2 regions of the Castellaniella sp. FW104-7C03 genome follow, and region 2 is predicted to be linked to the other one. Evidence: predicted binding sites of a transcription regulator. Region 2 holds the regulator's gene; the other holds the start of a gene.
What was found. The regulator NrdR, encoded in region 2, represses ribonucleotide reductase genes. The targets are predictions, from matches to a motif close to CACNANATNTNGTG.
Positions count from the first base shown of each region.

Region 1: a site for NrdR is predicted at 13,120-13,133, ahead of ABS758_RS02445 (ribonucleoside-diphosphate reductase subunit alpha). Genes of this name have one in related genera too.

Region 1 covers NZ_JBELOK010000002.1:91,795-107,520, forward strand. Annotated here, with positions in the region: gene ABS758_RS02415 (DEAD/DEAH box helicase family protein) at 1-3,430, shown strand, start outside; gene ABS758_RS02420 (UvrD-helicase domain-containing protein) at 3,435-5,561, shown strand; gene ABS758_RS02425 (helix-turn-helix transcriptional regulator) at 5,583-5,900, opposite strand; gene ABS758_RS02430 (PhoX family protein) at 6,328-8,274, opposite strand; gene ABS758_RS02435 (AraC family transcriptional regulator) at 8,503-9,309, shown strand; gene ABS758_RS02440 (ribonucleotide-diphosphate reductase subunit beta) at 9,347-10,444, opposite strand; gene ABS758_RS02445 (ribonucleoside-diphosphate reductase subunit alpha) at 10,523-13,027, opposite strand; gene ABS758_RS02450 (4Fe-4S binding protein) at 13,325-14,755, opposite strand; gene ABS758_RS02455 (FTR1 family iron permease) at 14,832-15,689, opposite strand; gene ABS758_RS02460 (cupredoxin domain-containing protein) at 15,712-15,726, opposite strand, start outside.
Region 2 covers NZ_JBELOK010000008.1:150,346-166,071, reverse strand. Annotated here, with positions in the region: gene soxX (sulfur oxidation c-type cytochrome SoxX) at 1-80, opposite strand, end outside; gene soxA (sulfur oxidation c-type cytochrome SoxA) at 93-908, opposite strand; gene soxZ (thiosulfate oxidation carrier complex protein SoxZ) at 970-1,284, opposite strand; gene soxY (thiosulfate oxidation carrier protein SoxY) at 1,342-1,809, opposite strand; gene ABS758_RS11225 (c-type cytochrome) at 1,879-3,009, opposite strand; gene soxC (sulfite dehydrogenase) at 2,993-4,363, opposite strand; gene ABS758_RS11215 (GlcG/HbpS family heme-binding protein) at 4,491-4,988, opposite strand; gene ABS758_RS11210 (MBL fold metallo-hydrolase) at 5,126-6,103, shown strand; gene ABS758_RS11205 (riboflavin synthase) at 6,113-6,745, opposite strand; gene ribD (bifunctional diaminohydroxyphosphoribosylaminopyrimidine deaminase/5-amino-6-(5-phosphoribosylamino)uracil reductase RibD) at 6,784-7,953, opposite strand; gene nrdR (transcriptional regulator NrdR) at 7,940-8,407, opposite strand; gene glyA (serine hydroxymethyltransferase) at 8,443-9,687, opposite strand; gene ABS758_RS11185 (YbhB/YbcL family Raf kinase inhibitor-like protein) at 9,773-10,405, opposite strand; gene tyrS (tyrosine--tRNA ligase) at 10,427-11,653, opposite strand; gene ABS758_RS11175 (M23 family metallopeptidase) at 11,720-13,234, shown strand; gene ABS758_RS11170 (anhydro-N-acetylmuramic acid kinase) at 13,310-14,437, shown strand; gene erpA (iron-sulfur cluster insertion protein ErpA) at 14,438-14,800, opposite strand; gene ABS758_RS11160 (DUF6776 family protein) at 14,800-15,486, opposite strand; gene argC (N-acetyl-gamma-glutamyl-phosphate reductase) at 15,547-15,726, opposite strand, start outside.

The sequences.
Region 1 (15,726 bases), on a different contig from region 2:
GGCCCTGGAACAGCGATTCAAGGACAAGCAGCCCAAACCCTGGTTCGAGAACTTGCTGTCGGCCACCCCCACGCTGGAAATGGGGGTCGACATCGGTGATTTATCGTCCGTGCTGTTGTGCTCGGTGCCGCCGGCCCAAGCCAGTTTCCTGCAGCGGATTGGCCGTGCCGGACGCGTCGACGGCAATGCCGTAGCCACCACACTAGCCGATGGCAACAGCCCGCATGACCTGTATTTCTTTGCTGAAACGGAAGAAATGATGGCTGGCGAAGTCAGCCCGCCAGGGATTTTCCTGCAGGCTGCAGAAGTGCTGCGGCGCCAACTGTTTGCCTTCTGCATGGATGACTGGGTGGCCGGCCTCAGCAACGCAAACGCACTGCCGCACAAGACATCCCCCGTGCTGGATGCCGTGGAGCAGGCCCGCAAAGACCGCTTTCCCTATGTGTTCTGCGACCATGTGCTGCAACACGAGCAACGGCTGTTTGACGCCTTCATGGCCTTGTTGGCAGACGACGCCACGCCAAGAGTCCGCGAACGCCTGTGGAACACCTTGCAAGGCCAGGGGGAAGACGACGGCCTGCGCGTGCGCCTGGTGAAGGTCTTCAGCGACCTAGCGCAAGAACGGCGCACCTACAAGAAACGCAAGGACGAGCTGGACAAGGCACGGGCCCGGTTAGCGCAAAGGCCGCAGGACGAAGCCACCCGCAATGAGGCCGAGCAACTGACCCGCGAACGCGACTCCATGCTGGAACTCATCAAGGAAATCAATGGCCGAGACCTGTTGAACACATTGACCGATGCGGGCCTGATTCCCAACTACGCGTTCCCGGAAGCCGGGGTGGAATTGAAATCCGTACTGTGGCGCAAGCGCGCCTCGGATGAACCTGGCACAGGCGCCTATGTAACGCTGAAAACCCTGACTTACGAACGACCGGCCCAATCCGCTCTGTCGGAATTCGCACCGGACAACCGCTTTTACGCCAACCAGCGGCGGGTACAGGTCGACCAAATCAACATGAGCCTGGCCAAGGCAGAAACCTGGCGGTTCTGCCCGTCCTGCCACCACATGCAGAACCTGGATGTGGAGCCCATCGAGCAGGCCGTGTGCCCACGCTGCGCCGACACGATGTGGGCCGATGCGGCGCAGAAACGGACCCTGCTGCGGTTTCGCCAGGCGATTGCCAATAGCGATGACACGCAGGTGCGCATTGACGACCGGGCGGAAGACCGCGAACCCAAATACTACGTGCGCCAGTTGATGGCGGACTTTCAACCCTCCAGCATCCGGGAAGCCTGGAAAATTGCATCAGGCGAGCTGCCCTTTGGCTTTGAGTTCATCTCCAGGGTCACCTTTCGCGATGTCAATTTTGGCGAAATCGCCAAGCCAGGCGAGGCGTTCAAAGTGGCGGATGTCGAATCGGCACGCCCTGGTTTTTCTGTATGCCGACACTGCGGCAAAGTGCAAAAGCCACCACGCCGCCACGACACAGGCCCTGCCCAGACCCACAGCTTCGACTGCCCCAAACACGGCAGCGACGACCCGGCCAACCTGCTGGAATGCCTGTATCTGTACCGCGAATTTGATTCCGAAGCATTGCGTATTCTGGTGCCATACACCAAAAACGGGGTCGATGAACGTGTCGTGCAGTCCTTCATGGCAGCGGTACAGCTTGGTCTGAAAAAGCGTTTTGGCGGCAAGGTTGACCACCTGCGCATGGTCATGCAAGACGAACCGGGCAAGGACGGCGGACCGCGCAAACACTATGTGCTGCTGTACGATTCAGTGCCGGGCGGCACTGGGTACCTGCACCAACTGCTGGCCCAAGACGCCAAGACCCTAGCTGAAACCCTGCACATGGCGCTGGACACCCTGAAGCAATGCGCCTGCAATGCCGACCCCGACAAGGACGGCTGCTACCGCTGCCTGTATCAGTACCGCCTGGGCCGCAATATGCAGATGGTCTCCCGGGAGTGCGCCAAAACTGTGCTGTCCGAACTGGTGAAGTCCTTGGGCCAGTTGGAGCAGGTGGACACGATTTCGGATATCTACATCAATCCGAACTTCGATTCCGTCCTGGAAGGACGTTTCATCGAATGCCTGTCACGCATGAGCGGCGTGGCTGGCCTGCCCAACATCCAGGTGGTATCCGACATCATCAACGGCAAGCCTGGTTATGTGCTGGAAGTAGGCAAACAACGCTACCGCATCGAGCCCCAGTGCCCCTTGGGCACGGCCCAAGGGGTCACGGTGCCCAGTCAGCCCGACTTTGTCATCTGGCCCTGGGCCTCGGCCTCGAAACGCAAGCCCATCGCCGTATTCTGCGATGGCTGGCTGTACCACCAGCACAGCATCCGCGAAGATGCTCACAAGCGCAGCGCCATCGTCAACAGCGGCGCATTCTGGGTATGGTCTGTCACCCATCAGGATGTCGTCACGGCGCTGGCCGGCGCCTGGGAAACCGACCTAGAGTCACCCTTGACGGCGCTCTCCAGGCACGACGGCAGCCGTGCCCCTGCCCACATACCCAGGGCACAGCAAAACGCCTTCACGCAACACGCCATCACCCGCTTGTTGCAGTGGCTGGCCAGCCCGTCGGAGGCTGACCGCCCAGGCGATGCCGCACTGGATGCGCTGCAACGCAATGCCCTGTGGGCGTCCTTCCTGTGCATCCCGAACAGTGCCAGCGACAAGGCCGCCAGCGAACAAGACCTGGCCCATTGGTTGCCCCACCTGCCAGGCAGTATCCACGACCCCAATACGCCGTGGCCAAGAGCGGGATTTGCACCCTACCTATCCAGAACAGCCCCCTGCCTGTTGCTGGGCTGCTGGCCGCTGGCGCTGGCCAGCGGCACCCTACCCCAGCAAGGCTGGTCCGCCCCCGGCATGGTGGTGTTGGATGCCGCTGCCGCAAGCAATGACGAAACCCTGCATCTAGCCTGGCGCCGATGGCTGCAACTGTATAACGCTGTGCAGGTGCTGCCAGGGATGCTCCTGACCAGTCGCGATGGCTTGGAAGCCCACGACTACGACACGCTGCACCCCGTGACTGCCGGAGAAACAGTCACGTCGGCACATCCCGACAACCATGCCGCGCTACAGGAAGCCTGGCTGGCCGCACTGGAACAAACCTTGAGCGAACTCCAGTCTGGCCTTGCTCAGTTGGCCAGAGCAGGCGCCCCGATTCCGGAAATCGGACTGGAACTGCTGGACGACCGGGGTACCGTGTGTGCGGATGCTGAAATGGCCTGGCCCGATGCAAAGCTGGCTGTGCTGCGGCAGGACCAAATTGACCTGGAAGACGCCTGGCATGCGGCAAGCTGGACTACCCTGCTGCTAGACGAGACGTACGAACACATCGGTCACCAGCCTTGGCTCGTGGCCGTGGCAGCCGCCCTTGACTTGACGCTAGTCCCCGAGACACAGGAGTGATGTTGTGAGCTTCAGACCCAAAGTCGCCATTTCCCAGGATTTTTTGGGGCAATTGGCCAAGCTGCCCGCAGCCGCCCATGCGAAAGTCATGAAATGGGCCACACGCTTTCAAGCCGACCCGACCAGCCCCGGCATCAACTACGAGTCCATACACGCAGCACAGGACAACAATCTGAAGTCGGTTCGACTGGACCAAGACTGGCGCGGCATTGTGTTCAAACCGCCCAAGGGCGACGTCTACGTTCTGCTTTATGTGGACCATCACGATGCGGCCTACCGCTGGGCAACCAACCGCCGCCTTGCGGTCAACCCAGTCACTGGGGCCATGCAGCTTGTGGTGCTGGAACACGTCGTGCAAACGCCCCAAGAACTGGATGCGGGTGCCAACGCTGCCGATACACACGGCGATTTGACTGCGGCACAGACACGCGCTGTCCAGGCCGCTACCCCTTTGTTTGCTCACCACTCCGACCGCGAACTGATGAGCTTGGGCGTACCCGAAGGCATGCTTGCCGCCGTGCGTTCCGTCGCCACAGAGGACGCCTTGGACGCTCTGCAGCCATCTCTGCCTGTCGAAGCCTACGAAGGCTTGTTCCTGGTGCAGGCCGGCGACACCATCAGCCAAATTCTGGCAAGCCGCGAGACCCGCGTCGACCGGGCCATCGATACCGAAGATTTCGCAGCCAGCCTGGATACACCAGAAGCCCAGTCTCGCTTTGTCGTCGTGGAAAACGACGAAGCCATGCGTGCGATTGTCAATGCGCCACTGGCGCAATGGCGTGTCTTCTTGCACCCCACCCAAAACAAACTGGCAGTCGGCGACCGCAGCGGCCCCATGCGGGTGCTGGGCCAGGCGGGGACCGGAAAAACGGTGCTGGCCATGCACCGCGCACGCTGGCTGGCTGAACATCAAACCGGGCCGGGCCAAAAGGTGCTGTTCACGACGTTTACCCGCAATCTGGCCACAGACATCCAGCAAAACCTGCGCACCCTGTGCAGTGCTGAAACGATGGCCAACATCGAGGTCATCAACCTGGATGCCTGGGTGAGCCACTTTATCCGTAGCCACAAGCTGGAACACCGCATCATCTATGACCGTAAACAGGACGGTGCCCGCCAAGCCTGGGAATCCGCTCTGGCCACCCGAGACACCAGCCTGGCATTGCCCGAAGATTTCTACGAAGAAGAACTGGAACAGGTCGTCCTGGCACAAGGCATCACGTCACTGGCCAACTACCGGGTGGCACGGCGTACCGGGCGCGGCATCGTGCTGGGCCGCGCCAAGCGCGATGCCGTCTGGCCGGTGTTTGAAGAATATCGAGGACAACTGGCTTCCAGAAAACTAAAGGAAGTCGACGACGCCTACCGCGAAGTACGCGATATTCTTCAAGCCAAAACCACCGACACCGGTGCGCACCCATACAGTGCCATCGTGGTCGACGAAACCCAGGACTTCGGGCCACAGGCTCTGTTGCTGCTACGTGCCATGGTATCCCCCGGCGCGAATGACCTGTTTTTTGTCGGCGACGGCCACCAGCGTATCTACAGTCGCCATCGCGCCGTGATGAGCCACTGCGGCATTGAAATCCGAGGGCGCTCTCGCAAGTTGTACCTGAACTACCGGACCACCGACGAAATCCGCAAGCAGGCCGTGGCCCTGCTGGAGGGCTGCGAAATCGACGACCTGGACGGGGACCGCGATGAAGACTCCCGCTACAAGTCTCTGTCTCACGGACCAGCACCCGAAACCATCGCCGTCGCCGGTCTGGAAGCCGCTGCGCAAAAGACCCTCGAATTCATCCAGGCATGGCACAAGCAGGCCGGCGAACAGCCCCTGTCGCTTTGCGTCATTACGGCGAACAAAGCCGCACGCGACGCCCTGGCCCAGGTACTGAAGAACTCCGGCCTGCCCTGCGCCACGATAGAGGCACAAAGCAATCCCCAGCATGAACCAGGGACGATTTATCTGGCCACCATGCATCGAGCCAAAGGGCTGGAATTCGATGGTGTCGTAGTCGTAGCTCCCACAAGCTACCTTGGTGCCCCTGAAGAAACTGGCAACCAGCGTAAGCTTCTGTACGTAGCCCTGACCCGCGCCAAACGAGGGGCGCTATTGCTGAAGATGGGGTGATGCCCTGTCAGAAACCGGCCTTTAACGATTACCTGAAGATTGACCCAATGACGAAGCTGCGAAGGCGTTACCCAAGTGAAGCCCACGCCGCCTGACCTGCTCGGCTTTTGTCGGGCGGCCTCTGCGGGGCGGCACTTTAACGGGCTGCTCAACAGGGACAGACCTACGTTGCACTTGTTGTCTCAACCAGACGTCGACGTCGTCTTGCCGGAAGCGGACAAGTCGGCCCAATCTGAAAAATGCCGGCAGGTTGCCGCCCGTGCAGATGCGGTTGTAGATTGTCTGCTCCGAGAGTTCCAGCATAACGGCAAGGGTTTTCGGAGAAAGGAGTGCTTCCATAGGTATGGCTATACGGTACGCAATCACATGACTGCCTACCGTATAGCCACCGATTTACCGCGACCTACTTGACGTGTTTTTTAGGCTGTTCACGGCTGCAGCATTGCTGCAATTTTGCTGCAATTCACCCGGTAAACCGGGGTAAAATGAGGTAAGTCAGGGTAAGCTACATCGTTGATTTTATTGGATAAGCCACTGATTCATCAGGACTTTTTTCGGCCTCATAACCCGAAGGTCATAGGTTCAAATCCTATCCCCGCAACCAGATTTATGGATGGGTCGGCAACCAATTGGTGCCGGCCCATTTTCATTTCTGCTTGGTACCACTCTGCCTTGTGCGTTGATGTTTCATACCACGGCCGGCGATCCATGTCTGGATGGTACAGCGAACTGCTGCCACATGGCTGGCAGTCGTGCCGCCCGCCGGCTAAGCCCCGATAATGCCCCCATCGTCCTTGGTGATGATCAGCGTCGCAGACCGCGGCAGGGACGCACCGCCGTCGGGCCAGTGGCTGTCACCGCCCTCGCCCGGATGCTGAATGTTGATGAACATGGCCTTAATGTCGGGGGTGAAGGTGATACCGGTAATCTCACACTGCTTCGGGCCAACCAGAAACCGGCGGATTTCCTTGCTGACAGGATCGGCACACAGCATCTGGTTATTGCCCTGGCCCTGGTAGTCGCCCGTGTTGCTGTACTTGCCGTCAGTCTGTATCCACAGGCGGCCATGCGGGTCAAAGGCGAGGCCATCGGGGCTGTTGAAGGTGTTGTCGACATTGATGTTGGCCGAGCCGGATCGCAGATCTGCACGATCGGTGTATTTGACGGGGTTACCGGCCAACACAAAGATATCCCATTCAAACGACTCCGCAGCCGCATCGCCACCAGCTTCACGCCAGCGCACGATCTGGCCATAAATGTTCTTTTCCCTGGGATTGGCGGGGCCAGCCGCAGCACGCTTGGTATTGTTGGTAAGGGTGACATAAACCTCACCGGTCTTGGGATTCACGCTGACCCACTCGGGCCGATCCATTTTCGTGGCGCCCACGGCATCGGCTGCAAGGCGCGTGTGGATCAGAACTTCAGCCTGACTGCTGAAGTTTGTGTCTGCGGCAAGCACGGGGTTCGCCTGCTTGTCCAGCAGAATCCATTCACCCCGCCCTGCATAGCGTCCGTCGGCCGAGGGGCCGTCACTGAATCTGGCCACGTACAGCTTGCCGGAATCCAGCAGGTCAGCGGTTTTACTGCCCTCGCGATAGTGGCCCTCGGATACAAACTTGTAGATGTAATCATCAGCCTGGTCATCGCCCATATAGACGACGGCGCGCCGGTCGACCGCCAACGTAAAGGCGGCATTCTCGTGCTTGATACGCCCGAGCGCCGTCCGTTTTTTGGGCATGGATGCCGGATCGAAGGGATCGATCTCCACGACCCAGCCAAATCGGTTGGACTCGTTGGGTTCCTTAGCATAGTCGAATCGCGCGACGAAATCCTCCCAACGGTATTCGGTTGAACCGGCCGCCAGACCATAGCGCTTCTGGGCTGTGTTGCGCGTATCCTGCCCTGATGTCGTGCCGAAATAGGTATTGAAGTTTTCCTCACAGGCCAGATAGGTATTCCACGGCGTCCAGCCATTGCCGCAGTTATTGAAAGTGCCAAGCACACGCGTGCCGCTGGGGTCAGCACTGGTTTTCAGCCAATCATGGCCAGCAGCCGGACCACTCAGTTGCATCGCGGTAGAAGCGGTGATGCGCCGGTTATAACGCGAGCCAGCCTGAATGCTCCATTTTCCGTCGACATTCGCGGCGACGTGAATTACCGACACACCGTGGGCATTCATGGCCTTGTCGGCCTTGTCCGCCGTCCAAGGCTGCGTCCCATCTGCCCCAAACAGCCAGACATAATTTCCGTCTTCGACAGTTGTGTATTCGTGATTGACGACCAGCAGCCCCTCATTGTTTCGTCCATCCATAGCAAAAAAATGGATGCCGTCGTGGTTGTCACCCACCTGCAATGCCTGTGCCGCCGCATCATCGCTGCCATCGGCCTTCCACGCGGACGCAGGTGCAATCAGCGGCGTGCCCCAAGGGGCAAATACAGTAGCGGTATAGCCTGGCGCAATTTGTACCGCATCGGCAGTGGACAAAGGGATGGCGGTGAATCCAAGCAAACGTGAAGGCTGCGGTGCGGCACCGCCCACGCCTTTCGCCTGAGCGGCGGGCAATCCTCCCAGAAACAGGGCGGCGGACAACCCAATTCCGGATTTCAGGAAACCACGGCGGCTGAACGCACGCTGGACCACATCCTGGAAGTGCTCGCCAGCGGAGGTATTTGTTGGCAGGTCTTCGGAATCGATCGGGTAGGACGAGGACATGACTGGGTTCCGTACAGAGTCAGGGAAAGAACTCCAGTATCGGTGATGTTTGTTGCAGGACGATGACGGGGGGTGATCACCAAGAACCATACAAAAGAACCGCCAAAGCACTTTCGGGCTTACCCGAAGCGGGCTTGCCCAAAAGCGCTCCGGCGGTTCGGGGCTCTCGAACAAGAGAGTAAACTGGCTGAAAAATTATGTCTGGCGACAAAGCGCCATAAAATATCGATGAACAGACAAATCCCTATCTTGCCCGCGGATAATCTGATCAAATCGCTGCCTCGCCCCGTGTTTGGCCATGTGGATAGCCAGCCCAACATGATTATTCCCGGCCCGCACCAACATCCCTGGGGCCAGCTGACCTACGCCCTGCAGGGCCACCTGCAGGTCTGGACACCCTACGCCCGATTCATCGCACTCCCACAGCGGGCCGTGTGGATTCCTGCAGGCGTACAGCATCAGGTCTACGAATCATCTCCGGCTGAAATCCGCAGCCTGTATCTGGACGGCGCCGCATTGGGACTGAATTGGGCCGCTTGCCGTGTCCTGGCTATCGACCCTCTGCTGCAAGAACTGATCCGCCGCTTCAGCACGATCCCGGTAGAGTACGATCTGACAGGGCCTGATGGACGCCTGGCTCAGGTGCTGATAGACCAGCTGGTCATCAGTCCTGATGCGGGTCTTGTACTTCCGTGGCCATCCGACCCACGCTTGCTGACCCTGTGCAAGCAACTGCACCACCAGCCAGACGAGGCGCCTACCCTGGCGCAATATAGCCGGCAGCTGGGGCTCTCAGAAAAAACCCTGACCCGTCTGTTTTTGCAACAGACAGGCCTGGGATTCAGATTATGGCGCCAGCGCGCCCGCCTGGTGCATGCCCTGCCCCGCCTTGAACGCGGCGAGCGCATCACCGATGTGGCTTTGGCGTGCGGCTACGAGAGCCTGTCATCTTTTATTGCTGCATTTAAAGAACACACGGGGCAGACGCCCCGTGAATTTGCCTTGCGCAACCAGCAACGCCACGACGGCACCTGACCAGCCCCACAGGCCAATCAGGCGTTAGCCGGCAAAATTAGAATTCGTCGTCAAATACCACGCCCTCGTCGGTACGGCGCATCACACCAACCTTATAAGCCGCAATATCCTGCTCTTGCGGAGAAGCCTGGGTTTTGCTGATATTCAGCCATTTCTCCATGTACTTGAGCGGGTTGGACTGCGGAAACTCGTAGCGGTCAGTCTGGATACCCACAGTGTTGTAAACATCTTTGGCGCAATAGAGTGTCCAGGCTGCCAGACGATCTTCGTTCATGCCGACAAGCTCGCGCCCTTCAGAGAACAGGTATTGAATCCAGTCGAGCTCGCTGTCTACGACTTCGGTGATCAAGGCCTCGATTTCAAAATGGCATTGCTCAAAGGCCTTACGACCACGTTCGGTACGCAGCTCGTGCTGCAGCACTGCACGGTCGAGCTCGGCGTGGATCTCAAGCTCATCCTGGGCGATTTTCTGGATTGCCTTGCCGATGGGCTGAAACATGCCGGTATCGCAGATGGCAAACGTGACAGCAAATGAAGCCATGAACTGGATGCGTTCCATGCAGAACAGCGCCACTACCATCATGAACACCGTATTGTAGGTATCCTGATCGTTGGGAAGTTCGCCTAACGCATATTTGTGTGAGGCCGCGTAGCCTTCACCAAAGGCCTTGACGACCCGTGACAACCGGGTATGCGCCTGCTCGACACTGAGGATCTCGTCGATGATGGCTGAGGGGTCATCAAAGGAGTTGCGAACAATCTCGGAATAGGTAGCCGCATGAACTACTTCGTTGTCGGAGATGCGCTGCCAGGCCGCCCAGAGCTCGGATGAGGTAATAAACGGCGCCAGCACCGGTGCAATGGCGCGCGAGGCCACGCTGTCGGCTTCCCATTGCCACGCCAGCGTCTTGACCATCATGTCGTATGTGGCGCGCGGGCAGTTTTTGAAGTCGGCGTTGCAGGAGGAGTAGTCAAACTCGTTTTCGTCCCAATCGAGCGATTTCTGGGTTTTGTACAAGGACCAGATCTCTGGGTAGTGACGATTGATGGTGTCAAACAGCCCCTGCTTCTCGCCCAGGAACAGCAAAGGTTTGGCGTAATCCTGCTTGTTGTAGTTGAAGACGCTATCAGACATGATGTGGTTTCCAGAAGATGATGAGGCACACGCTGGCTGCACCACCAAGGGTGCCGCGCCAGCGCAACAGTATGTGGATTACAGGGTGCAGCCGCCCTCGCAAACAGGATCATCAGGATCGGGCTCGCCATGGGCAACTGCTTGTGCCTGTGGCAGGCTGATGCCGGATACAGCCAGTTTGACGAAACCTTGCGCCGCCGGGAAATCCGCTACTTTTTTCATGCCCGCAGAGGTTTTCTGGTTCATGTAGTACTTGGATTTCAGACCCATCTTGACCCGGTAGAGGTAGTTTTGGATCATCTCGGTGGACTCGATGCTGGCATCGCCAATGACCTTGCGGTAGAAGTCGGCGGAAATACCCTGGTCTGTCCACTTCTGGATAATCGCGTAGATATCGGTCATATCCTCGGTGGGGACATCCCAGGCGGATTCGTACCATTGGCTCAGGGCATCGCCTTCGGGGGCAGCCCAGTAATTCACCCGCTGGTTATCCGTCTTGATCATGGTAAGTTCGCGGATCGGATACACACCGTTGGTGGTGCCAGACGAGTTGGCCGAGGTTTCTGTGGGCATGTGCGCTGCCACCACCGAGTTGCGGATCCCTCCGTTGGCGATGATTTCAGCACGCAGGGCTTCCCAGTTGTAGTGATTTTTGAAATCGGCAATCTTGTCGATGTTGCGATTGTAGGTGTCGGTGGGCAGCCAGCCGTCCGGCCATTTGGTTTTGTGCATCCAGGGCGCATTGCCTAGTTCGCGGCCCAGCTGCAGGCTGGCCCGTACCAAATGATAATAATGTCGCTCGGCAATCCAGTGAATGAACTGCTTGCCCTCGGGCTCGGTGTAGCGCTTGTGGTTTTTGGCCATCAGGTGCGCCACACCCAGCATGCCCACACCCGCATTCAGACGCGCCTTGGAGGTTACCCCCACGTGCGGGAGCTCGTAGTCGGCCAGGTGAATGCATTTGTCGATCATCAACAAGGCGTAATAGGCGACTTCTTCGTATTGCTCATCGGACTCGATGTTGGAGACGACGATACCCGCCAGGTTGCAGGTGGCAACCTCGGGAGACGAACGGCGCTCGATGCGCGCAATGACGCGGCCATCTGACAGCACATCGCCCGCCACGAGGTCTTCGAGGTACACCGAACCGCGCTGAGTATCTACCGCACCGGTGCCAGGCTGCAAAGTGTGCATATGGCCGTCGGCATCGGCAAACTCGACAAAGGAGATATCCGTGGTTTGATAGAGCTCGGTAATGTGGTTGTACGGTGCCGTGGGCAGTGCAATCTCGGAACACAGATTAGAGCTGTAAATGGTGTTCTTGAACGGCGTGTGGCGGTTCATCTCATAGATGTTGTGTTCGTAGATGCGTCCGGTCTCGTTCCATTCGTTGATTGCGGTGATCAGGAGCTCGCGTGCATTGACGGTTTGCTTCTTGAAGGTGGGGTCTTGCTCGTATTTGGTGTAGAGGGCCTCGAAACGGGCCTCGTCATCGCTGTAGAGCGCATCGTAAAGATCGGGCGCCGTATGACAGTTAAACAGGAAGACGTCTTCGTTGCGCGCCACCTTGCGGGCAAAGAACCGGTTGCCACCCCACGAATAATCCATCCCGCGGATCTTGCGATCTTCGGTGGACATGGGGTTTTTCAGGCGCAGCAAGGTATCGACTTCAGGGTCGAAGATAGAGAAATAACTGGTGCAGGCACCACCACGGCCATTTTGCAGATTGGCCTTGATCTCGGCCACTACCGCACGCAGATAAGGCAGCTTGCCCTGGTGACGGATGACGCCCCCCCGGACGGGATCATTGACAGAGCGCGTTTGCAGGTAGGAACCAATACCCGCACTCATGTATGTCATGGTGTTGGCAATGTGATTGCCGACAGCAATCGAGCGGGCGGAGTCGCCCGACGCATACAGGCAGCAACTGGCGTACCCACGCAGCGGCGTACCCAGATTGATGTGATTGGGCGTGGGGGCGTTGATGCGGTTTTTGGAGAGATGCTCGTAAAACTTGGCCACGTCACGCATACGACGCTCGCGGGGCTGATTGACTGCCAGCGCCATGGCCATGCGCATATAAACAAACTGCGGAGTTTCGTAGTGTATGCCCTTGACGCGATCGGAGATGGCGTACTTGGAGCGATGCGTATGGATCTGATAGTGGGCGTATTCGAAATCACGTGTGTGATCGATCATGCCCTCGACCTGGAAGTATTCTTCTTCGGAGTAGTCGAGGAGCTCCATGTAGCCAAGTTTTTGCAGGCGCCGGTGCAGCGTGAGTACCGTGGGGAAAGCACCGTCACAGACGTCTTTGAGCTCTTTTTGTGCAAGCGCTGCATATAGCCGGCCTGCCATGCGGTTATACGACCAGGTATCGGCGTCGAGGCAGTGGCGAATCAGTTGTATCTGGAGGAACTCGGATGAGCACTCCTCGGGCATGTTGGTGACTGTTTCGAGCACCACGGATGACCAGTCGACGCGGTCACCCAGCGAGGTAGCACCCCATTCACCCCAGCCGTTTAATTTTGACGGAATGAATGGCTCTTTGCGTCCATCACGCTTGATAACGGTCTTGATCATGGGAGTAGTCTTCTTTTGTATGGTGGATAAAGAAAGTTGATGTCAGGCACGCCTACGCGACACCAAATCTTGTGTATATCCTACACGAAACACACCAGATGTTGTGCTTCAAAAATTGTCTCAAAGACACGCAAAAGGAGCCAAAAACATGAAAAGCAAGATGGGATAAGGCTTTGCAGACACGATGGTGCAGCAAATTTTTTATTTCCAAACGTTTCAGTTTGGCAGCCCTGAAAAAACGCAGCCAAGACAAAGGTTATCTTGACTTCTAAGGTGGCGTGGCGTCAATAAAAACGTTTACCAGAGTACAAAAAACAGCCACCAGGACCATAGAAAAGGCAGCAGGCCTGCGGCTACGGAAGCCACTACGCCCAGGCGACGCCCCAACTGCCGGGTACGCAATCCGGCCATACGCCAGACAAGTCGCAGGCTCCAGGCCAACGCCAGGCCCAGCAAGGTAAACCGCAAGGGATTGGCCCACCAGGTGGGTACGCCCTCGTGCTGCAGCAAGGTCAGTGTGGTGGCTGACAGGCCCAGAAACACGCCGATGCCAGCCAAGGGGATCAGCCCTTGTGCCAGCTTATGCACGCCCTCCAGGCGGCTACGCATCAGTTGGCCCACGGCATTGCGCACACCGGGCCGCTGACAGACAGGCAAGCAGCGGCTTGCCATCATCAGGCCCGCAAAAATGGCGCCCCCCACCACCAGCGCTGCACCAAAGATAAACACCAAAATGACAGCTCCATCGAGCCAGCTGAAACTGTCGTTGACCTCAGGGTAGTGAGTGAGCAGAAACCAGGGCGCGTTATCCACGAGCGGCCAATAGATGTCCCGGTTGACCAGCCAGGTGGCCGCGCCCTGCTTGAGCGTGACAAACCAGGGGCTGGCGCTCCATAAGAAAGCACCCACGGCCAAGCCCATCATGCCAAATACAATCAGCATGGTTTGCCAGCCGCTGCCTTCAGCGATATGGACGATTTCGACTTCAGGTGACCGGGGTGACAGCGTGATTGCACCCCGATAATCGCTGCAGCGCCCGCACATGTGACACTCGGCCGCACCCTGCATATGGCGCAGAGGCAAAAGCGGTGCACAGTTGATGGTTTCGGTACGCCGCACAGGGGCACGCCAGGCCTCGGCGTCCACCCGGTAATACCAGGGCGCCAGTTTTGCCAATGCATTGAAGACACCATTGACCGGGCACAGGTATTTGCACCAGACGCGTTTGTTGCGCCCGTACAGATAGCCCACAATCATCGCCGCAATGGTTGATCCCCCCAGGATGGCCGCCACCGCCCAAGGGTATTGATAAACGCTGACCAGCTGACCATAAATGGTGGTGAGGCTGAAGGCCACAAAGGGCCACCCGCCCCAGCGCATCCAACGGGGGATGGCACCACCCCGCCCATGCCGGCTGGCCCACTCGGTGAGTGTACCTTCGGGACAAAACAGCCCACACCAGGCGCGCCCCAGCAAGGGGATGGAAATCAGCACAAACGGCCACCAGACGCCCCAAAAGGCAAACTGGGCAACGATAGTCAGATTGTTGAAGACAGAGGCAGTGCGATCAGGCAACGGCAATACAGCCGGCACAATCAGCAAGGCCAGATAAACACCCACAATGATCCACTGCATGATGCGGATGGCCCGTTGGTGATCACGCAGAAAATCACCTACCCTGGCCACGCGCGTGCGCCAGCCGTACCCCCCGGAAGCAGCCTCTAGCATGTCACTCCCGTGCGCTGCAGTTCACGGCGCACTGCGCGCCCCCGGCGCCAGACCAACACCTGCCCCGCGTAAAACATCAGGATGACGCCGCGACTGATGCGTGGCTGGCACGCCGTGTTGGCGCAGGCGTCGAGCGACGCAACAATGCCAATACACCCACCCAGTACACACCCAGGACAAGTACCTGAGACAGCGCCGGATATGCCCGATAACCGGCGAAGTCGGCCAACACCTTGCCAAGCACACTATCGGTTGTCAGCCAGGCGCTGCTATCCCAGACAGGATCGATCAAGGTGGGTAGCACGCCAAGGGAAATCAGGCGATCGGTGGCAGACACCAGCAAAGCACCGGCCAGCAGCAACAACAGAATCTCGGTGATCTTGAAAAACCGTCGCCAAGTGATGATGCGCCCACCCAGCTGCAGGAGCCAGAAGGTGAATAACGCAACGAGAAACCCCGCCAACCCCGCCAGTGCCATTGATACCACTTGCCCGGCCTGTTGCGATGACAAAATGGTGCCATATAAAAACACCACGGTTTCACTGCCCTCGCGTGCAACGGCAATCATCACCAGTACCAGCAGGCCCCACCAGTGGTTTTGATCCAGCTGCTCTGAGGCACCGGACTCAAGCGCCCGTTTGAGGCCACGACCATAGCGGCGCATCCAGACCACCATTTGCACAACCAACCCACAAGCCACCAGAGCCATCAACGTCTGGAACCACTCCTGGCCGATATCCGACAACCAGGATGCCAGCCCCAGCAGGACCAGTGCCAGCGCCATGGCAAGCAGCAAACCTGCCCCCACCCCGCCCCACAGCCAGGGCAAGCCGCGACGCCCTTCGGGTGAGGCCTTCAGCCAGGCATACAAAATACCAATCACCAGCAGAGCTTCGACGCTTTCGCGCCAGACGATGAAGGCTACTTGTTCCATGAGACTGATCCTGACGGGGGATTCAAGGTTTGGGAAG
Region 2 (15,726 bases):
ACCTGGTCGGCCACTGCGCTGGCCGACACAAATGACAAACTGGCCATGAGCGCAAGAGGGACAAGAATGATTTTTTTCATGAAATCCTCCGCTTATCGTTTGAGGCCAGGGGCAGCCATTTCGCCACCATCTGCCTTGACGGCCAGGAAGGTAAGCAAGTCGACTGACGCTTGTGAGCCGTATTTCAGGACTGGCATCCGCTGTTGGCGGAAGCAATCGTTAAGGCGCCATTGCATGGTGCGCAAAGCCCCTTGAGACACGCGATAAGCAGGCCAACTGGTATATGCCGCCCGGGCTGGGCCGGTCTCGGTGAGATTGGGGAGGTCTTGCAGACGAATCCGCTGATTGTCTACCCCGTGACACGACGCGCAGGAGAAGTCATAGGGGCCACCGCGAAAGTAGAAAATCTGCTTGCCGCGCTCGTAGGCTGCTTTCTCTTTGGGATGGTCTTGGGGAACCTTGATGGCCGTACCCTTGGATTGGGCGACAACATAGCCAACCAATGCCTCAATTTCAGTTTCGTAGTCGGACCGACCCGAAAACGGCTTTTTGATGACTTCAGCGCGATCTCGGCCCTGAAGATTGACCATGCAATACACCAGCCTGGATTCAAGATCCATAACTTGATCTGCGTCCTTGAAATAACGCGGCATATGCGCATAGGCGTCTTTAACCACACCTGCGCCCATACCGAGATCACATTGTTCCAGGGATGCCTTTTTAGGCCCCTTGGCTTCTTTCCAGAGCTCCTCGCCATTCATGACAATCAGATCTGCCGGGTTGCCGCCCTCGCCCAACATCTCCCGATACTGTGCAATGCCGTCTGCGGCGCTGTCTGCGGCAATCGCCGAAACAGGGAGTGCAACGGTAAGGAATAACCCCATGACCGCTACACGGATTGGCTTCATTCTCATGTCTCCCGCCTCCGTGATGAATTTATTTATGCTTCAAAACCCAAGGTGCGCAGGGTTAACGGATTTTGACCGAGTCACTGCGTTCATCACCTTTGTTGTCTTTCCAGGACACCGTCACAGCATCACCTTTCTCGCCACCCTTGAAGCGGAAGGAGAGGAATGGGTCGCGCGACACTGCCGGACCCCATTGCGCGTTAAGCACAACCTTGTCGTTCCATTTGGCTTCGACGAGATCGATAAAGTGAGCTGGAATAACCTTGCCTTCGGAATCCTTGCGCTGGCCGGTTTCCATGATGTGGCTCATGAGAACCTTGACTTCGGTGTGGTCGTCGGTTTTGGTTGCGCGAATGCGCATTGGTCTGCCTGCCATGATGCTTTCCTTGATAAATTGAATCTGTAGGTATGGGTATGTTGCGTGCGAAGGCGATCAGCCGCCGCAGCCGCCCAGCGTGACCTTGATCTCTTTGTGCGCGGTGTAGAACTTGCCCTGGGACTTCACCAACGCGTACACATCCGAGGTACCACCCATCTTGATCCGCGTAGACACATACGGCAGCGTGCCTTCGGGGATATCAAAACTGGCGGTCAGCGTGTTGGGGTTTTTGGGCACCAGGATCGAGATCTGCGTGACTTCCGGCAGATCCGAGCTGATGACGATAGGCACTACGGCGCCGTTTTCAGCGATGTCCGGGGCCTCGAGATTGATTTTGTCGCTTTCAGAAGCAGTATCGCCGCCCAGGCCTGCAACCGCACCCTTGATATCGGTGGCTGTGAAAGCCTTTTCGTTCCATTGGGCCTGGGCAGCCAGGGCTTCTTCGGGCCGCAAAATGCCGGCGCTGACGGCCAGCCCCAGAATCGTACCGAGCTTGAGCACGGTCCTACGCTGTTGATTCATTAGAATTCCCCTATTGGTTAAGTAAAACGACCTTATTGTCGTGGTCAAGAATGGCACCCCGAATGGGTATCACTTGGACGTATTGGTGAGTATCCACTCGACCAGTTCGCGAGCCTCTGCGTCAGTAACATTGGGATGCGGGGGCATGGGGATTGCGCCCCATACGCCGGATCCACCCTTTTGTATTTTGGTGATCAGCTTGCCCACGGCCGCCTCATCACCGTTGTATTTATCGGCAACTGCCACAAACGAAGGCCCCAGAACCTTTTTGTCGCGAGCGTGACAGGCAACACAGCCGTTGTCGGAGAGCAGCGTACTGATGCGCTCGGGCGTAGGAGCAGCGGCATCAGCAGGCTGGCCCGCACCAGCCTTCGAGGCATCGGCCAAGGTGGTGCGTGCATGCGCGCGCGCCGCTTCGACGTTCTCTGCAAGCGTGCCCTTGAGGACCGGCTCGATAGAATCCACACCACGCACAGGCCCCACAATACGCATCTGCGCAGCCAGATCACCATGGGCATCCCGTGCCAGGTGCGGAAGCTCGGACGAAGGCTTTCCAGTGGTGTCGCAGTCTTTCATGCAGGCCGTGTTGTGCGTGTCTGGCTTGCCATCGACATTCCATAGCCCATCCCAGCGCTTCATACCATTGCGATTGGGCATTTTTTCCTGGACTTCTGCTATGTTTTTATTTGACAGGGTGAAATCGGAAGGAACGACTTCAGCCAGATTAAGCAGATACGCCAGTACTGCATAGACTTCGTCGGTTTTGAGCGATTTTGGATTGTCCCAGGGCATGGCCCGATGGATATAATCCCATAGGGTAGAAACCGTGGGCACTTTCATGAAGGTGGTGCGCGACGGTTGCCCGCCCTTTACCAACGACGCAACATGCCCTGTTTCGATGTCTTCAGGCGTGGTGCCGCCCACCAGCGGCGTAAACACGGTGTTTTTCTCGCCAAAAGAGCCATGACAGGTGGCACAAGTGGATTCCCAGATATCCAAACCCTGGTCGACTGTGCCGCTGCCCTCGGGCAGCCCTTTGAAATCAGGCCGGACATCAATATCCCAGGCCTGCAGTTCTGCCGCCGTTGCTGCACGGCCCAGATTGAAATCTGGATGTACGGATTCGGCGGCCATCAGCGGAGAGGAAAAGACCCCAGCCAGTGCACAGGCCCATGCCGCTTGCCTAGTCCATCTGAACATTGAAGACCTCCCCGGTTTCAGCGACTTTCCAAGATTGAATGGCGTTGTTGTGATAGATGGATCGGGAGCCACGAACCTCGCGCAACTGGTGATAACGCGGTTGCACAAAGCCCGTGCTGTCGGTGGCACGGCTTTGAAGGATGACAGGCGAACCGTCCCAGACCCAGTCGATGTTGAAACGAGTAAGGCATTTGTCGAGCACGGGGGTCTCAAGCCGGGCAGGTTTCCAGTTGCGTCCGCCGTCGAAGGACACATCCACCTGCTTGATCTTGCCGCGGCCAGACCAGGCCAGGCCGCTGACGTTATAGAACCCCTTGCCCATCATCACCTGCCCCCCAGAGGGCGAGGTAATGACGGATTTGCACTCTTGGATGGAGGTGTACTGGCGATGAATGCCGTCGGGCATCATATCGACGTAGTGCACGGCTTCGTCTTTGGTGGCCCAGGGCTTGTCGCCGACTTCGATGCGGCGCAGCCACTTGACCCACGACACCCCTTGCACACCTGGCACCACCAGGCGCAACGGATAGCCGTTTTCGGGGCGCAGCATTTCGCCGTTCATCCCCCAGGCAACCAGCACGTCATCCAGGGCGTTATCCATATTGATGGTGCGCGTCATGCTGGAGCCGTCGTTGCCTTCTGCCAGCACATAGCGTGCATTTTTGATGTCTGCACCACAGTCGTCGAGCAACACCTTGAGCGGCACGCCCGTGAATTCGCAACAGGACAGCATGCCATGGGTGTACTGGACAGTAGGCACTGCGCTGTTGCCCCACTCCATGCCCGTGTTGGCACCGCACTCGATGAAATGCATGCGCGACACCGCCGGCAAGCGCATCAGGTCGTCCATGGTGTACACCTTGGCTTCCTTGACCATGCCATTGATCATCAGGCGATGCTGTTCGGGATCAACATTGACCCAGCCCTGGTGATGCCGCTCGAAGTGCAGCCCCGACGGGGTGATGATGCCAAAAAAACCCTGGAGCGGCGCAAAGGCCACCGAGGCCTGATCGGTTTGTGTCAGGCCAGGCGACTGCCGGCGCTGCAAATTGGCCTCGTAGGGTGAGGGCTGACCATAGGGTTGGTAGGCCACCGGGTTACCCAGTTGGGTACTCCAGGGGCGTGGCTCGAGGATCATGGGATCCCCTTGGGCGGCGCTGGCAGCGTGGGCCAGCGCCGGCACGCTGGCAAAACCGGCGGCGGCAGCCATGAAACTGCGTTTGAGAAAACCTCGCCGAGCGTCATCCAGACCCTTGCGGCTGATTTCCGTAGCGAGATCGGAGGGCACGAAATTCTCAGGTGCCTTTTGCAGGCGGCCCAGCGGCACCGATCTTGTGTCCTGACGACGCGTCACGCTATTCTCCACTTAATGACGATATATCATTTGAGAATAAGCTAATAATTAAACGCAATAAATCAGGGAAATTACCCCAAATTCAGGCTTGACGTAAAGTAAATTTGCCTTTAAGCATTGATCTAAATCAAAAATCCAGATCATCCTGAATCACATCGATACCTGCTTGCGCGCAAGCGCGATCGAGGTCGCCGCCAGGCGCACCTGACACCCCAACCCCACCCACCACAGCACCAGCTGCCTGGATGGGCAAGCCACCCCCCAGTGCCAGCAACTGGCCAACAAAGCGAATACCCGAGGTCGGCTGCCCAGCATCAGTGGATTGAGCCAGGTCGACAGTATCCATGCGAAAGTTGGCTGCGGTATAAGCTTTGCGCGTGGCGGCTTCGGTGGTGTGTGCACCCGCATAGCGATCACGCATCAGGGCAATGGGCACACCGGTGCGATCGGTGACCGCAACGGTAACCTGATAACCACTATCGCGGCAGGATTTCATGGCCCCTTGCACCACCTGCATGGCGGCCTCAGGGGTGAGGGTTTGGCTGGTGTAGGTGAGGTCGTTGGCCAGCACAGGACTGCTGAGTAATACAACGGACGCAGCCAATACAGGAATACGGATATTCATCGTGATCTCCCCCAAGGAAACAGGACGTCTCTTGTGTGTTTATATAAACATATGACATGATCATGCATGAAATTAGCCAAAAATGGAATAACGGGCAAACCCCAGCCAGCACGCTGTAACACCTAAAGGCACGCAACATGACACGGTTTTTGTACATCGCTCTCCTGATCACAAGCAGCATCGGCTTTCTGGCAGCGGGCCCAGCCCGCGCGGCCAGCGAAACCATCTCCCTCACCCCCATCAAGGCCAGCGAGCATGTCTATTACTTCCAGGGCGTCAGCGGCATGGCCACACGGGCAAACAAAGCGTTCATGTCCAACGCCGGGTTTGTGATCACCCCGGATGGTGTGGTGGCATTTGATTCGCTGGGCACGCCGGCCCTGGGACAGGCCATGCTGGATGCTATCGCCAAGGTGACCGACCAACCAGTAAAACACGTCATCGTCAGCCACTATCATGCCGACCACTACTACGGCTTACAGGCCTTTAAAGCCGCGGGGGTCGAGATCTGGGCGCACGAAAGCGGGCAGGCCATCCTGGCCGACGAAGGTGAAACCCAAGAGCGCCTGGCACAGCGCCGCGCCGACCTCTCGCCCTGGGTAAACGAGCAAACTGTCCTCACTCCGGCAGATCGCTGGCTGGATTTCGCCCACGGCGACACCATCCAGTTTGAGATGGGCGACGTGAAATTTCAGCTGATCAACATGGCCGGTGCACACTCGTCGGGCGACATCATGCTGTACGTCGAGAACGACCGTGTGCTGTTTTCCGGTGATCTGTATTTCTCGGGACGGATTCCCTACGTGAGTGACGCAGACAGCAAAGCCTGGCTGAAAGCCATGGATCGCATGCTGGACTTGAACCCCGTGATGGTGATCCCCGGCCATGGCATGGCATCTACGGACACGGTCAAGGACATGCAACTTACCCGCAATTACCTGCTGTACTTGCGCAAAACCATGGGCGACGCGGTTGAAAACATGACCGACTTTGAAACCGCCTACAAAAACACCGACTGGAGCCGGTTCAAGGACTACCCAGCCTTTAACGAAGCCAACCGCCTCAATGCCTTTGGCCAGTACCTGGTGATGGAACGCGAAAGCCTGGGGCAATAAGCGCCTTGCTTAGTGCGGGGCGCTGGGGTGTTGCATATGGCCCACCATGCGCTCAACGTACCGGGCCAGCATGTCGATCTCCAGATTGACCAGGCTGCCCACCTCAAGTAGCCGCAAGGTGGTCATTTGCAAGGTGTGCGGGATCAGGTTGATCGAAACCTCCGCACCCTGCTCGTCATCGATCACCTGGTTCACCGTAAGGCTTACGCCGTTAACAGTTAGCGAGCCCTTGTAAGCCACATATTGCGACAAATGCGCCGGCACCAGCAGACGAAATTCAATCGATTCTCCGACGGGATCCAGCCGGGTAACCTTGCCCACGCCATCGACATGCCCGGATACCAGATGGCCGTCCAGGCTGTCGCCCAGGCGCAGGGCGTGCTCGAGATTGACTTCACCTTCAGCATCCAGGCCACACGTGCGCGCCAGGCTCTCGCGCGAGACATCCACCTCGAAAGCACCTTCATGCAGGGCAACCACTGTCATGCAGGCACCCTGTATTGCGATTGAATCGCCCAACCGGGCACGTTGCAAAGGCAGGTTGCCGGCTTCAACCACAAGACGGACACCGGCGGTTTCGGAGTCTCCTAGCGGGCGAACTTCAGTAATACGACCAAGCGCAGCAACAATACCTGTAAACATGATGTCTGATCCACGAGAGAATTGAGGTTGACCGGGGCTCAGGCCGGGCGATCTGTCAGGCCGCAGGCCAGGCGCAGTGCCTGCCAGTGGCCGGGATGGCGCAATCTAAGGCGCAAATCGGCACCCATGGGTTGGGCATCGAGAAACTGAAACCGGTAGGCATGATCCAGAGACGTCAGTGGCTCTGGCAACGCGGCCAGGCTTTGGCCATCGCCCACCACGCTGGGCGCCATATACGCCACCCACTCGTCGACATGCCCACCGGCCACCAGCGCGCCCTGCAGCCGGGCGCCGGCTTCGACATGGACTTCATTGATTTCGTTATTACCAGCCCAGCGAAACAGGGCGGCAAGGTCTAGCCCGCCATTTGGGGCCGTGGGCAAGACGATCACCCGTACATTACGGCTGGCCAGGCGCGCCGCCTTGCCCGCGTCTGCGCGGGCAGTGAATACCCAAACGGGATCGCCGTTGAACAAACGGGCTTGCTCGGAGATGATGAACTGGGTGTCGAGCACCGCCCGCACAGGCTGGCGGGGCGTAGATACAGCCCGGACATCCAGCAGCGGATTGTCTGCCAGTACTGTGCCAATGCCGGTAAGCACCATGCCGGCGCGTGCACGCCAGCAATGGCCATCTGCGCGGGCCACATCACCGGTGATCCACTGAGATCGTCCATCGGCCAGTGCCGTACGGCCATCGAATGAGGCGGCGGATTTCAGCCACACCCAGGGTGTGCCCCGCGTCATGCGGGCACAAAACCCCGGATTTTGCGCCAGTACTTCTTCGGCCAACAGGCCTGTTTGTACGGCGACGCCCGCGGCCTGCAGGTGTGCAATCCCCTGTCCGGCCACCTGAGGATTGGGATCCTGCATCCCCACCACAACGCGCGAGATGCCAGCAGCCACCAGCGCATCCGCACAGGGCGGCGTACGCCCCTGATGGCTGCAGGGCTCGAGGGTGACATACGCGGTGGCACCGCGCACATCGATGTTTTGCTGTTGGGCCAGCCAAAGGGCTTGTGCCTCGGCGTGGCGTCCGCCTGCCTGCTGGGTGCTGCCTTCGACCAGCCAATGGCCGTCGCGCACCAGTACACACCCCACCCGAGGATTAGGATGGCTGACAAACAAGGCCTGCTCGGCGACCGTCAGTGCACGGCGCATCCAACGGTGATCTTCGGTGTACTGGCCGGACGAATCAGCTGGGGCCATGGTCGTGTCCCTTGAATTCATCGATCGTATGGACGAACTCACGGATGTCTTCGAAGCTGCGGTACACGGATGCAAACCGCACATAGGCCACTTGGTCGAGCTGCCGGAGCTCGGCCATGACAAGCTCGCCGATGTGGTCGGATGGGACCTCGCGCTTGCCGCTGGTGAGAAGTTTTTCTTGGATACGCACGACGGCTGCGTCCAGCGCCAGCGCACTGACAGGCCGCTTGCGCAACGCCAGCGCCATGCTGGCGTGCAATTTTGATGGGTCAAAGTCAGCCCGGGTGCCATTGCGCTTAACAACGGCCGGCATCATGAGATCGACGCGCTCGTAGGTGGTGAAACGCCGATCACAGGCAGTGCAGCGCCGCCGGCGACGAATGGTGTCGCCTTCTTCGGAGACTCGCGAATCTACCACCTGGGTGTCAGCGCAGCTGCAAAACGGGCACTTCATGGGCGTTTCGGGCGCCTTTCGGCGCCCGTCCTGTTTTAGCGGTACACAGGTAATCGGGTGGTGAGCTCGTGAACCCGCCCACGCACTCGAGCGATGTTCTCGGCATCCTGAGGATTGTCCAGCACATCGGCAATCAGGTTACCGGTAAGCTCGGCTTCGGCTTCTTTGAAACCACGAGTGGTCATGGCCGGGGTACCCAGGCGAATGCCACTAGTGACAAAAGGCTTTTCGGGGTCGTTGGGGATGGCGTTTTTATTGACCGTGATGTGTGCTTCGCCCAAGACTGCCTCGGCCAGCTTGCCGGTGATGCCCTTGGCACGGAGATCAACCAGCATGACATGGCTTTCAGTGCGCCCGGACACAATCCGCAGGCCACGCTTGACCAGCGTGTTTGCCAATACCTGTGCGTTGGTAGCCACCTGGGCGGCATAAGCCTTGAACTCGGGTTGCAGGGCTTCGCCAAAGGCGACTGCCTTGGCTGCAATCACGTGCATCAGCGGCCCGCCCTGGATACCCGGGAAGATTGCCGAATTGATGATTTTTTCGAACTCGGATTTCATCAGAATGACGCCACCCCGCGGCCCACGCAGCGATTTGTGGGTGGTGGTGGTGACAAAATCGGCATGTGGCACGGGATTGGGATACACCCCACCAGCCACCAGGCCGGCGTAGTGGGCGATATCCACCATGAACAGGGCACCATTATCGTGCGCGATGCGGGCCATGCGTTCGAAATCAATGCGCAAGGCGTAGGCAGAAGCGCCCCCAACAATCAGCTTGGGTTTGAGCGTGCGAGCGAGTTCTTCGAGCTTGTCGTAGTCCAGAACCTCGTTGGCATCCAGGCCATAGGAGTGGAAATCGTAAAGCTTTCCTGATGCGTTGACAGGCGACCCGTGGGTAAGGTGACCACCCTCTGCCAGGCTCATGCCCAGCACCGTATCACCGGGCTTGAGCACCGCCATGTAGACACCCTGATTGGCCTGCGAGCCTGAGTTGGGCTGCACGTTGGCGCATTCGGCGCCAAAGATCTCTTTCACCCGATCGATGGCCAGTTGCTCGACCACGTCGACAAATTCGCAACCGCCGTAGTACCGCTTGCCGGGGTAGCCTTCAGCGTACTTGTTGGTAAGCTGGGTGCCCTGTGCCTGCATGACTGCGGGGCTGGCGTAGTTTTCGGATGCGATGAGTTCGATGTGCTGTTCTTGGCGGACATTTTCTTGTTGAATGGCAGCCCAGATAGCGGGATCAGCCTGGTCAAGGGTGCGGGAGCGGACAAACATGAATGATCCTGGAGACGAGGAATAAAAGGGGCCTGCGCGCAAGCACGTGCAGGAAATCAAATCATTCTAGCGCGAAGCACGCCGCTTACAGCGCATGCAGGCGAGGATTGAGCGTGTAGGTTCCGGTGATCGATGCCTGATCCAGGATATGGCCCTGCATGGCGGCCAGGACTTCTGCACCGCCGAAGCGCCCGGAGATTGGGAGTTCGGCAATATCCAGGGCATAGACCGTAAACACATACCGGTGCACCAGCGCGTCGTTCCAGGGTGGGCACGGGCCGTCGTAGCCGAAGTAGTCGCCGTTCATGTCGCGATCGGCAGCAAACCACTGGGTATAGCCATTGAGCCCCTGCCGGGTGTTATCCAGGGCCAGGGGCCCCGCCTTGCCACGAGGTGTAATACCTGCGCCATAACTGCCTTCAGCCAGGGTGCGGACGTCTGGTGCAATATCCACCAGCACCCAGTGATAAAAATCGGTGCGCGGCAAATCGGCGGGGACCTCACGGCCTGGCTGATTGACATCATCGGGACGACTGGGCACGTCGGGGTCGACTGCCAGCACCACAAACGAGCCCACCCCTTCGGGCACGTCAGACCAGGCCAGATGCGGATTATTGTTACCCGCCAGAGCGATATGGGACTGCGGATCGATGCGCCCAAAAGCATTGCGTTCGGGCATGATCCCCTGATCGGGAAAGGAGTTACTGTGCAGTTTCATGGGCCCTCCGGAAAAAACAGCCTAGGTCAGGGTAACCCGGGCAAACTTGCGCTTGCCAACCTGCATGACATACGTACCGGCTGGAAGCTGCAAGGATTTGTCTTCGATTCGATCGCCATCGATGCGCACGCCACCTTGCTGGATGTTGCGCTGGGCTTCGGAGGCAGACGCTGCCAACCCGGACTCGCGCAGCACTTTAAGAATACCCATAGGCGCAGCGCCCACCGTGATTTCTTGCAGGTTCTCGGGGATGGCGCCATCCCGAAACTGGGCATTGAAGTTCTGGAGCGACTGGGCGCCCTTGCCTGTGCCGTGGAAGCGATCAACGATTTCTTGCGCCAGCATAACCTTGGCGTCCCGCGGATTGCGTCCCGCCGTGATTTCTGCCTGCAGGACGGCGATGTCTTCGAGGGACCGAAACGACAGGAGCTCAAAATAGCGCCACATCAGGGTGTCCGAGATAGACATCAACTTGCCAAACATAGAGTCTGGCGCCTCGGAGATGCCAATGTAATTGCCCTTGGACTTGGACATTTTCTCGACGCCGTCAGTGCCTTCGAGCAGCGGCATCGTGAGGATGCATTGGGGCTCCTGGCCATATTCTTTTTGCAGCTCGCGTCCAACCAGAAGATTGAACTTTTGGTCGGTGCCGCCGAGTTCGAGGTCGGCCTTCAGCGCAACCGAATCGTATCCCTGCAACAAAGGGTAGAGGAATTCGTGCACAGAGATAGGCACACCGCCCTTGAAGCGACGCGTGAAATCGTCGCGCTCCATCATGCGGGCCACCGTATAACGCGAAGCCAGCTGGATCAGGCCACGAGAGCCCAATGCATCACACCACTCGGAGTTATAGCGGATCTCGGTACGGGCAGGATCCAGTACCAGGCTGGCCTGGGCATAATACGTTTTGGCGTTTTCCTGAATTTGCTCTGGGGTAAGCGGCGGCCGGGTGGCATTGCGCCCACTGGGATCACCAATTTGCGCGGTGAAATCACCGATCAAAAAAATGACGGTATGACCGAGATCTTGTAACTGGCGCATTTTATTGAGCACCACCGTATGGCCCAGATGGATATCTGGCGCGGTGGGATCAAGCCCAAGTTTGATGCGCAAAGGTGTGCCGGTTGCGTGACTGCGCGCAAGCTTGGTGGCAAATTCGGAGGCAACGAGAAGCTCGTCGCAGCCGCGCTGAGCCACACGCAGATCGTGCGTAATCTGGGGGTCTTCAGGGGCGCTGGGGGACGACATGATACTGGCTTTATCAGAAAAATTAAAAAAATGCTCGAAAAATCGGGATTAATGCGCTAGCATAACGTGCCGTCGCAGCTTCTGTACAACACAACAAGACCCGAACCCTCAAGAGCGCCCATATTAGCAGAGCTGCTTGCCGGGGTTACCTGTCAGCAAGGCCCGCAGCAATACCTTTTTTTGCGCGACCGCCTGCAGCAGGATAACGGTGCCTCGCACACAGACCCTCCAAATTCTCTTTTGCCCATGATGCCTGACGCCCACCAGACACACCGTCACCGCCATATCACCCGTAGTTTGCTGTTTGCCGCGGGTGGCCTTTTCCTCACCGCTGCCGCACTGGCAGTCGTCAAGCCCTCCGCTCCCCCAGAACCTGTGTTCCAGGCCCGGCAAACGCTGGATCTCCCTCCCATGGGAGCCCTGGATGAACACGATGCCGCCCCCTATGTGGCATCCACACGCATCCGCCGCGGAGACACTGTCTCCGACCTGCTTAATCGCCTGGGTGTCCACGAAGACGGCCTGCTGGCGTTTCTTACGCACGACAAAAACGCACGATCCATCTACAAGCTGTACCCCGGCCGTACGGTGCAGGCAGCACTCAACGACGCAGGCGATATGGTGTGGTTGCGCTATGCACACACCCCAGGCTCCAGCGTCAAATCAGGGGTTCAGTCGGCCTGGCTCGAAATCAGCCCCGACAAGCAGGGAGACTTCACCGCCCAAGAGCGCACCACTGCCGCCGTACAGGAAACCCGGGTCGCCGAGGGTGAGATCAGTAGTTCTTTGTTTGGCGCTGCCGACGACGCCGGGCTGCCGGATGCCGTTACCCTGCAGATGGTTGATATTCTCGGCAGCCGCATCGACTTCCTTAAAGACCTCCGCAAGGGAGACCGCTTCCGTGTGGTGTACGACACCTACATGCACGATGGCGAAGAAGTCGGCTCCGGGCAAATCCGCGCACTCGAGTTCATCAACAAAGGCAAAACATATAGTGCCGTCTGGTTTAAAAACGGCCAAGGCCAGGCAAGCTACTACGATTTTTCGGGTGCCAGCCTAAAGGGTGCATTTTTACGCACCGCCATCAAATTTACCCGGATCAGCTCCCGGTTCGGGATGCGCATGCATCCCGTCCACAAGCATTGGGCAGGCCACAAAGGGGTGGATTACGCCGCAGCTTCCGGCACACCCATCCACGCCACAGCCGATGGCACGGTAGCCTTTATCGGCAAGCAAAACGGATATGGCAATGTCATCATCCTAAAAAACTTTGGCCCGTATTCCACGCTGTACGCACACCAAAGCCGCTTTGCCAAAGGCATCAAAAAAGGCGACCATATCCAGCAAGGGCAACTGATCGGCTACGTAGGCCAAACAGGCTGGGCCACCGGGCCTCACCTGCACTACGAATTCCGCATCAATAACCGGCCGGTCGATCCTCTGGCAGTTGATCTCCCTGTCGCCCGCCCCCTCGAAGCCGCCGATAAGAAATCGTTCCAGACACTGGTCGCCCGTTATCAGCCCCAGATGCAAATGCTGGCCAAGCTGCAAGACAGCCGCATCCAGGTGGCCTCCCGCTAGTTATTCCAGGGCTGGTTATTTTTGGAGCCAGCCCGCACCAGGGCCGGCCTGCCAGGCCCTTCAAGGGTATTCAACATGATCCAGCCGATGGATGGCTACTATATCGGCCTGATGTCAGGTACCAGCACCGACGGCATCGACGGTGTACTGGCACAGATCTCCTCCTCGCCCGATCCCGCACAAAATTCCGTTACCGGCATGCAGATACTGGCCAGCGCCAGCCTGCCTTTGCCGGAGACTCTGCGCGACAACCTTCTGGCCCTGAACACTACCGGCCACGATGAGCTGGCCCGGGCCGCCCAGGCAGCCAACACGCTGGCAGACTGCTACGCCAGCATCGTTGTCACCTTGCTGCAGGATACAGGCTTGCCGGCCGCTGCCATCCATGCCATTGGTGCACACGGGCAAACAGTTCGGCACGCGCCAGAATCCGGCTACACCGTTCAGATCAATGCGCCTGCACGCCTGGTAGAGCGAACCGGCATTGCAGTGGTGGCAGATTTTCGCAGCCGCGACGTGGCGGCGGGTGGCCAAGGCGCCCCTTTGGTGCCGGCTTTTCATGCAGCGCAGTTTGGCAATAAACCAGGCCGGGTGATCCTGAATCTTGGCGGTATCGCCAACCTTACTGTGCTGAGTGCGCCAGTGCGCGGCTTTGATACCGGCCCGGCCAATATGCTGATGGACGCATGGGCCCAGCAGCACCTGGGCGTTTTGTTTGACAAGGACGGCGCCTGGGCCGCCAGCGGCCAATGCAACCCACAGCTGCTGACATCGTTGATGGCAGAACCCTGGCTTGATCTGCCACCTCCCAAATCAACTGGCCGTGATCTTTTCAATCTAGCCTGGCTGCGCACTCACCTGCAGGCATCACCGCAGGCAATCACCGACAAAGACGTACAGGCTACGTTGTTGCAGTTTTCGGTAGAAACAATCAGGCAGGCCATCGAGCAATACGCGCCAGACACCCAAGAGGTGCTGGTTTGCGGCGGTGGTGCGCTAAACACACATCTGATGCACACGTTGGCACAAGCCCTGCCCTGCTCGCTGGAAACCACCCAGGCGCTCGGCGTGCCGGTGCAATCGGTTGAAGCCCTGGCATTTGCCTGGCTGGCCCACGCACACCTATGCGGTTACGCTGCGTGTCTGCCGGCAGTTACCGGTGCGCCCAAGGCCACCATTGCCGGATGTCTGTACCCCGTTTAATCAGGGGGCAAACGAAGAACCGCAACCACAGGTGGTGTTGGCATTGGGGTTGCGAATCACAAATTGCGAGCCTTCGAGATCGTCTTTGTAATCGATCTCGGATCCCACCAGGTATTGAAAGCTCATGGCATCAACCAGCAACTGAACGCCATCGCGCTCGATGGTGGTGTCGTCTTCGGCGATGTCTTCGTCAAAGGTGAACCCGTACTGAAACCCGGAACAGCCACCCCCCTGCACAAACACGCGCAACTTGAGGGCGGTATTGTTTTCTTCGGACATGAGCTCGCGTACTTTTGCCACCGCGGCATCTGTAAAAACCAATGGGCTGGGCGGGACATCGAGATTGACGTGATCTGCGGACATCATGGCTGGGACTCCTGCACGGGATTGCCCGTGCGATTTAAAGCAACATCTTGGGTAGCACGCACGGTGTCACCTTCGAGGATTTCGAGGCGCACAGAGCGTATCTGCACCTGGCTGGGCATCTGCAGAACCCCGGTACTGCGCTGAAACTGATCAAACACCAGGCTCAAGGCATCGGCGGGCTCTGCAGGCGTGGCGTCACCGCCCTCTGCCTGCGCGGGATTAAGATCTATTTTAACGATTTTACCCTGTTGCACGGCCTGGGCCACAAAGCGCATGCGGCCTTTGAAGGACTCGGCCCCGGCTTCTGCATTGCGCGTGAGCAACACCCGATAGCGCAGAAACTCGCCATCAGGCTGAATATCCAGGGCACGAATCGTCAGTGTACCCGCAGGGCCGGGTGGGATGAGTTGTTCGTAAAAAGAGAGCTGGTCTCGTACCTGAGACAGCTGCGTTTGCAGATTGGTCAGGGAATCCTGCAAGGCACGCTGGGTACCTGCCTGCACATCCGCCTGGTTATGCGCCGTAGCCAAATCGGCACGCGCCTGGTTAAGATCAGCCTGCTGAGTGGCCAACTGGGTTTGCATCGCTTGCATGTGGTCTTGGTCATCTGCATGCATACCCAGATGCATGGCCGCAGCGCCTGCCAAAAACGCAAGCAGCATGGCCAAGCCAAGTTTCAGCATCCTCAGAAACCAGTGCCGCATCCCGTGCCTTTGAGAAGGATAAGGTGTCATGACAGGCCTCTAGGGCAGAACCGCCACCTGTTGCAGCCCGGTGGTTTCTGGGAAATTGAACATGAGGTTCATGTTTTGCACGGCCTGGCCTGCAGCCCCCTTGACCAGATTATCCTGCACCACCAGCACCACCAGGGTGTCGCCACCTGCAGGCCGATGCACGGCAATGCGCAGCATATTGGAGGCCCG